Regions from separate parts of the Hydrogenophaga sp. NH-16 genome, predicted to be linked through region 2. Evidence: predicted binding sites of a transcription regulator. Region 2 holds the regulator's gene; the other holds the start of a gene.
What was found. Region 2 encodes FNR, which switches genes on or off when oxygen is low (the NO sensors DNR and NnrR bind a similar motif). Its sites were predicted from a motif close to TTGATNNNNATCAA; they were not measured.
Positions count from the first base shown of each region.

Region 1 (3,405 bases), 200 kb from region 2:
CCTGCCGCGCGCCGACAAGCGCCGCGAATTCCTGCGGGTGCGCCGCAATGCCGACGGTGGCCTGGACCTGTTCCCCAACCAGAGCTCGGGCGTGCTGACCTCGACTGTGTGGGGTGATGGCCTGGTGGACAACCCGGCCGGCAGCACCATCGCCCGTGGCGACCTCGTGAACTACATCTCTCTTTCGGACCTGCTCGCATGAAGATCCAGCTGCGTTATTTCGCCTCCATCCGCGAGGCCATTGGCTCCGGCAGCGAATCCGTCGAAACCGCTGCGGCCACGCTGTCCGCGCTGCGCGACGAACTGATTGCACGTGGCGGTGCGCACGCCGAGGTGCTGGGGCGAGGCCGTGCGGTGCGCGTGTCGGTCAACCAGACCATGGCCGACGAGTCGGCCGCCTTGACCGACGGCGCCGAGGTGGCCTTCTTCCCACCCGTCACCGGAGGCTGAGCATGAACGCCAGGGTCAGCATCCAGACTGAAGACTTCGACCTGTCCGCCGAGGTCGCCCGGCTGCGGGCCGACCACAAAGGCGTCGGTGCGGTTTGCACGTTTGTGGGCACCGTGCGGGATCGCAACGACGGCCAGAGCGTCAGCACCCTGGAGCTGGAGCATTACCCTGGCATGACGGAGAAAGCCATCGAGCAGATGATCGACGAGGCCTTCAAGCGCTTTGACATCCTGTGCGCCCGGGTGATTCACCGTGTCGGCCTGCTGCAGCCGCTGGACCAGATCGTGCTGGTGGCCGTGACCTCGGCCCACCGCGGCGAAAGCTTCCAGGCCTGCGAGTTCCTGATGGACTACCTCAAGACCCAGGCGCCGTTCTGGAAGAAGGAACAGACGCCCGAGGGCGCGCGCTGGGTCGACGCGCGGGTCAGCGACGACGCCGCACTGGCCAAGTGGGGCATCGCCTTGAACAACGCCTGACGGGCTGTGAAGGTGTCCATGCCGCTGACCGCAGCCGACATCGAATCCATCGAACGCGCCACGCTCACGGCGGTGGCGCCCGAGCAGGTCGATGCCATCGACGGCTGGCTGCTACCCATGGACCCCGGCACGGTCGGCCGGGCCCACAGCGCGGTGCCACTGCACCATGGCGCCCACCCCCCGGCGCTGATCGGCACCATCGCGCAGCGTTACCGGGATGCCGGCTTGCGGCCGGTGTTGCGCCTGCCCGAGGTGCCGGCGTTTGAGCCCTGGTGGCCCGAGCTCAGGGCCCAGGGCTTCCGGCGCGAACAACCCACCCTGACCCAGACCGGTGTGCTGGATGGCCTGCTGGCGCTGGCGCCGAACGCCGACGGGGTGTCGCTGGACCCGCGACCTGATGCGGCCTGGATGGCCATGTTTCTGGGCGAGGGCATGGACCCGGTGGACGGCGCGAGCCGCTCGAAGGCGCTGTCCCGCGCCGAGGGCACGCTGTTCGCCAGCCTGCGACAGGGCTGCGAAACCCTGGCCTGCGGCGCCGCCTGTTATGCCCAGGGCTGGCTGAGCATGCACGGCCTGCGCACGGCCGCCCGCCAGAGGGGCCGGGGGCTGGCGGGGCGGATGATCCACGCGATGGCGCTGCAGGCACAGCGGCGGGGCATCACCCGGGCCTTTCTGCAGGTGGACGCTTCCAACGAGCCCGCCTTGGCGCTCTACCGCCGCGCCGGCATGGCCACCGCCTGGTCTTACGCCTACTGGAGAGCAGGGTAAGCCCCCTCGCGCCCCCGCTGCACGGGGCGCAGCGGGGCTTTGATGCGGGTCAATGCCGCTTGACCCCGACCGGCGCAAGGTCTTGAAATGATGGCGGTCAGCGCCACATGCCCGTCAGTTCAAGCATTTCGGAGCATCACAACATGCGTCTCGACAAACTCACCACCAAGTTCCAGGAAGCCCTGGGCGAAGCCCAGAGCCTGGCCCTGGGCAAGGACCACGCCTACATCGAACCGGCCCATCTGCTGCTGGCCATGCTGCGCCAGGCCGATGGGCCGAAGTCGCTGCTGCAGCGCGCGGGCGTCAATGTGCCGGGTCTGACCAAGGCCACCGAGGAGGCGGTCAACCGCCTGCCCGAGGTGCAGGGCCAGGAACAGGTGCAACCTGGACCGGACCTGATCAAGTTGCTCCAGGCGACCGAAAAGGAAGCCATCAAGCGTGGTGACGCCTTCATCGCCAGCGAGCTGTTCCTGCTCGCCGTGGCCGACCAGAAGGGTGAGATCGGCCGCATCGCCAACGAGAACGGCCTCTCGCGCAAGAGCCTGGAAGCGGCCATCGAAGCCGTGCGTGGCGGCCAGAAGATGGATTCGCCCGAAGGCGAGAGCCAGCGCGAGGCGCTCAAGAAGTACACCCTGGACCTGACCGAGCGCGCCCGCGCTGGCAAGCTGGACCCGGTGATCGGCCGTGACGACGAAATCCGCCGCGCCATTCAGGTGCTGCAGCGCCGCAGCAAGAACAACCCTGTGCTGATTGGCGAGCCCGGCGTGGGCAAGACGGCCATCGTCGAAGGCCTGGCGCAGCGCATCGTCAACGGCGAGGTGCCCGAAACCCTGCGCGAGAAGCGCGTGCTGGTGCTGGACATGGCGGGCCTGTTGGCCGGCGCCAAGTACCGCGGCGAGTTCGAGGAGCGCCTGAAGTCCGTGCTCAAGGAAGTGGCGCAGGACGAGGGCCGCATCATTCTGTTCATCGACGAAATCCACACCATGGTGGGGGCCGGCAAGGCCGAAGGCGCCATCGACGCGGGCAACATGCTCAAGCCGGCGCTGGCGCGCGGCGAACTGCACTGCATCGGCGCGACCACACTGGACGAGTACCGCAAGTACATTGAGAAGGACGCCGCGCTGGAGCGCCGCTTCCAGAAGGTGCTGGTCGATGAGCCGACCGTGGAGCAGACGATTGCCATCCTGCGCGGTCTGCAGGAAAAGTATGAGGTTCACCACGGCGTGGACATCACCGATCCGGCCATCGTGGCCGCGGCCGAACTGTCCCACCGCTACATCACCGACCGTTTCCTGCCCGACAAGGCCATTGACCTGATCGACGAGGCGGCGGCCAAGATCAAGATCGAGATCGACTCCAAGCCCGAAGTGATGGACAAGCTGGACCGTCGGCTGATCCAGCTCAAGATCGAGCGCGAGGCGATGAAGAAAGAGACCGACGAGGCCTCGCAGAAACGCCTGGCGCTGATCGACGAAGAAATCGTCGAACTGCAGAAGGAAGCCGCCGACCTGGAAGAGATCTGGAAGGCCGAAAAGGCCCAGGCGCAGGGCAGTGCCCACGTGCGCGAGGAAATCGAGCGCGTCAAGCTGCAGATCGAGGAACTCAAGCGCAAGGGCGACTTCAACAAGGTCGCCGAGCTGCAGTACGGCAAGCTGCCGGAGCTGGAGAAGCAGCTCAAGGAAGCCCAGGCCCATGAGGCCGGCAAAGGCGA
Region 1 covers NZ_CP029344.1:3,210,077-3,213,481, forward strand. Annotated here, with positions in the region: gene glp (gephyrin-like molybdotransferase Glp) at 1-202, shown strand, start outside; gene moaD (molybdopterin converting factor subunit 1) at 199-450, shown strand; gene moaE (molybdopterin synthase catalytic subunit MoaE) at 453-926, shown strand; gene DD542_RS15475 (GNAT family N-acetyltransferase) at 945-1,694, shown strand; gene clpB (ATP-dependent chaperone ClpB) at 1,838-3,405, shown strand, end outside.
Region 1: clpB (ATP-dependent chaperone ClpB) is a predicted target of FNR. The motif match lies at 1,734-1,747, and genes of this name have one in related genera.

Region 2 (3,405 bases):
AGTACTCCTCGATCGTCTTGGCGTTTTGGCTGTAGGTCGCACCAATGCGGCCGATGGCCGAGACACCCAAAGCGATCAGGTCGCAATCCGGCTGCGTGCTGTAGCCCTGGAAATTCCGGTGCAGGCGCCCTTGCCGCTTGGCCACCGCCAGCGCATCCGTGGGCAGCGCAAAGTGATCCATGCCGACATAGACATACCCCGCATCACTCATCGCATCCAGTGAAGCCGACAGCATCGACAGCTTGTCTCCCGCGCTGGGCAACTCGGCAGCGACGATTCGCCGTTGCGGCTTGAAACGCGCCGGAAGATGCGCGTAGGCATACAGCGCGATGCGGTCGGGGCGCAACTGGTTGACCTGGGCAAGCGTACGGGCAAACGACTCAGGGGTCTGCAGCGGCAATCCATAGATGAGGTCCACATTCACCGACTCAAACCCGATCTTGCGGGCTGTCTCGACCAGAGCGAACACCTGTTCGGCCGGCTGAACCCGGTGCACCGCTTTCTGAACAGCGGGATCGAAATCCTGTACACCGAAACTCAGTCGGTTAAAACCCAACCTGGCCAGTGTCTGCAAGCGCTGGTCCGTCACCGTGCGGGGGTCAACCTCGATGGAGTACTCGCCTCCGGGCACGAGCGTGAAGTTGCGCCGGATCATCGTCAGGAGGTCTTCCAGCTCGGCGTCGGACAGGAAGGTGGGCGTCCCTCCTCCCAGATGCAGCTGGGACACGGCATGCCCTTTGCCGAAATGCTGTACCTGCAGCTCCACCTCACGCGACAGATACCGCAGGTATTCCGCAGCCCTTTCGTGGTGTTTGGTGATGACCTTGTTGCAGGCGCAGTAGTAGCAGACAGACTCGCAGAAAGGAATATGTACGTACAACGACAGCGGCAACGCGAGCGAGCCTGCCCGACGTTGTTCCAGCGCCTGGATGTAGTCGCTCTCCGTGAACGCTTCTACAAAGCGGTCCGCGGTGGGGTACGAGGTGTAGCGGGGCCCCGGGATGTCGAATCGCTTGAGCAATTCGTCTGAAATGGCGTGACTCACAAACAATTCTCCAGTTCTCAGCGCGAATGTGCACCAAGGCGGAAATCGCACCCTTGATCAAGATCAAGGGCCATCCAAGCCCCGGGTTTTCCCCCATGCTCGCAACGAGGATGAGAGCGCCCGCCTTGCTGGCACTTGTGGCCATGCGTTAAGCTTCGGGCGAAATCTGGAAGATTTATGGACATTCACAGCATCAAAGTCGCCTGTTCCAGCTGCAACCTTCGGGAGTTGTGTTTGCCAATGGGCCTCAATCCCGAGGAAATGGGCAAGCTGGACACCGTGATCTCCACGCGCAGGAGGATCAAGCGGGGAACCGCGCTGTTCAACACCGGCGACAAGTTCACTTCGCTCTACGCAGTGCGCTCGGGCTTCTTCAAAACCTGCGTGACCACGGCCGATGGGCGAGACCAGGTCACCGGCTTCCAGATGACCGGAGAAATCATCGGCATGGACGGCATCGTCAGCGACCGCCATTCCTGCGACGCGATTGCGCTTGAGGACGCCGAGGTCTGTGTGATGCCGTTTGACCAGGTCGAGGAACTCTCGCGGGAGTTCACCACACTGCAACACCATGTCCACAAGATCATGAGCCGGGAAATCGTCCGCGATCACAGTGTCATGCTGCTGCTGGGCAGCATGCGTGCCGAGGAACGTCTCGCAGCGTTCCTTCTCAATCTCGTCCAGCGTCTGCATGCACGAGGTTTCTCGCAGTCAGAGCTCATCCTTCGGATGACCCGGGAGGAGATTGGAAGTTACCTGGGCATGAAGCTCGAGACCGTGAGCAGGACTTTCTCGAAGTTCGTTGAGGAAGGCACCATCGAAGTCAAACAACGCTACGTACACATCAAGAACACCGATGCACTCAAGCAGATCGTGAACCCTCAGAGCTGCCGTTGAGTCTGGGCGTTTGAACGAAAGAAACCCCGCTTGGGCCCAAGGCCTGAGCGGGGTTTCTCTTTGTGTGCAAGCCGAGGGTTAGCCGCACCCGCCGTTGCGGGCGCAGTCCCGGGGGCGCTCCGCTTCGGGAACCGGGCAGCGGTTGACTTCGAACGGAGACATGGACAACAGGGTGGTCAGCGCGCTCGATGCCATGGTGACGCCCCAGAACACAAAGAACGCCAAGGTGTAGATGGCTTGGCGAGACAACTCCAGGGGGCTGCCGAACCAATGGAGATCACCAGGGTCGACCATGGCGAAAACAACCATCTCAAGCACGGCAGCCACCAGAAAGGCAGGCCAAGCTATCCACATCCACCGCTGAGCATTCATGAGCGTCACCTTCACTCCTGTGTTGTCACATCCGGTGGTGTGGCGTCCTACTTGGAGGGTGCCGCCGGGACGACGGGGGAGGCGGCGTGATTGCGGGCCTGATGGGCCGGCTGCAACTTGGCCATCGCATCGACCTTGGCCTGCCCTTCCAGTCGCTGAGCCGCCGCAAGATCCCTCTCGTAATCGGACTTGTTGAGCACAGGGTCTGGATTCTTCACGGCGATGACCACGGTGACCAGACCTGCAATGATGACCAGCAAAGGACCGCCCACCACCATCCACATGTGCGGGACCTTCCACCAAGGTGTGCTTGGTGCGCGGTCAACTGGACGAGAAATTGCTGACATGACTTGTTCCATAAGGCTTATAAATCCAGTTTAGCGCGGAACGATGAAGACCGCCTTCTCCACGACCTCGGACGCATCAGCGGCGGTGGACCGGACGGTGAACCGTATCGGGTGCGATCCGGCGGGTGCGGCGTTGGGCGGGATCTGCACCCGCACGGCGGCGGAACGCACTTCAGTGGAAAGCACGTCCACCTCGGTTTCCGACGCGATCATCACGCCCTCAAGACCGTCGACGCTGATCTGGTAGCGCTGCGGCGACTCGGTCGCATTCATGATCTGCAGGCGGAACACGTTTTCGATGCGCCCCTGCTCCACCATGCGCGCCAGCGCGCCACGGTCGCGAATCACATCAACTTTCAGCGGCGTGCGCAGGAAGAGACTGACAAACACAGCCAGGGTGATGACCGCCAGAACGCTGGAGTAGACGAGCACCCTGGGACGGAAAGCGTGGCGGACCATCTGCTCACGGGTCCAGCCCTTGGCCATGCCGTTCTGCGTCGAGTACTTGACCAGTCCTCGCGGATAGCCCACCTTGTCCATCACCTCATCACAGACATCGATGCAGGCACCACAGCCAATGCATTCGTACTGCAGTCCGTTGCGGATGTCGATGCCCGTCGGACAGACCTGCACGCAGAGCGTGCAGTCGACGCAAGCCCCAAGGCCCAGGGTCTTGGGGTCGGCTTTCTTCGAACGTGCTCCGCGCGGCTCTCCACGCGCCTTGTCGTAGGTCACGATCATCGT
Region 2 covers NZ_CP029344.1:3,007,380-3,010,784, forward strand. Annotated here, with positions in the region: gene hemN (oxygen-independent coproporphyrinogen III oxidase) at 1-1,045, opposite strand, end outside; gene fnr (fumarate/nitrate reduction transcriptional regulator Fnr) at 1,223-1,942, shown strand; gene DD542_RS14475 (hypothetical protein) at 2,021-2,314, opposite strand; gene DD542_RS14480 (FixH family protein) at 2,362-2,598, opposite strand; gene ccoG (cytochrome c oxidase accessory protein CcoG) at 2,692-3,405, opposite strand, start outside.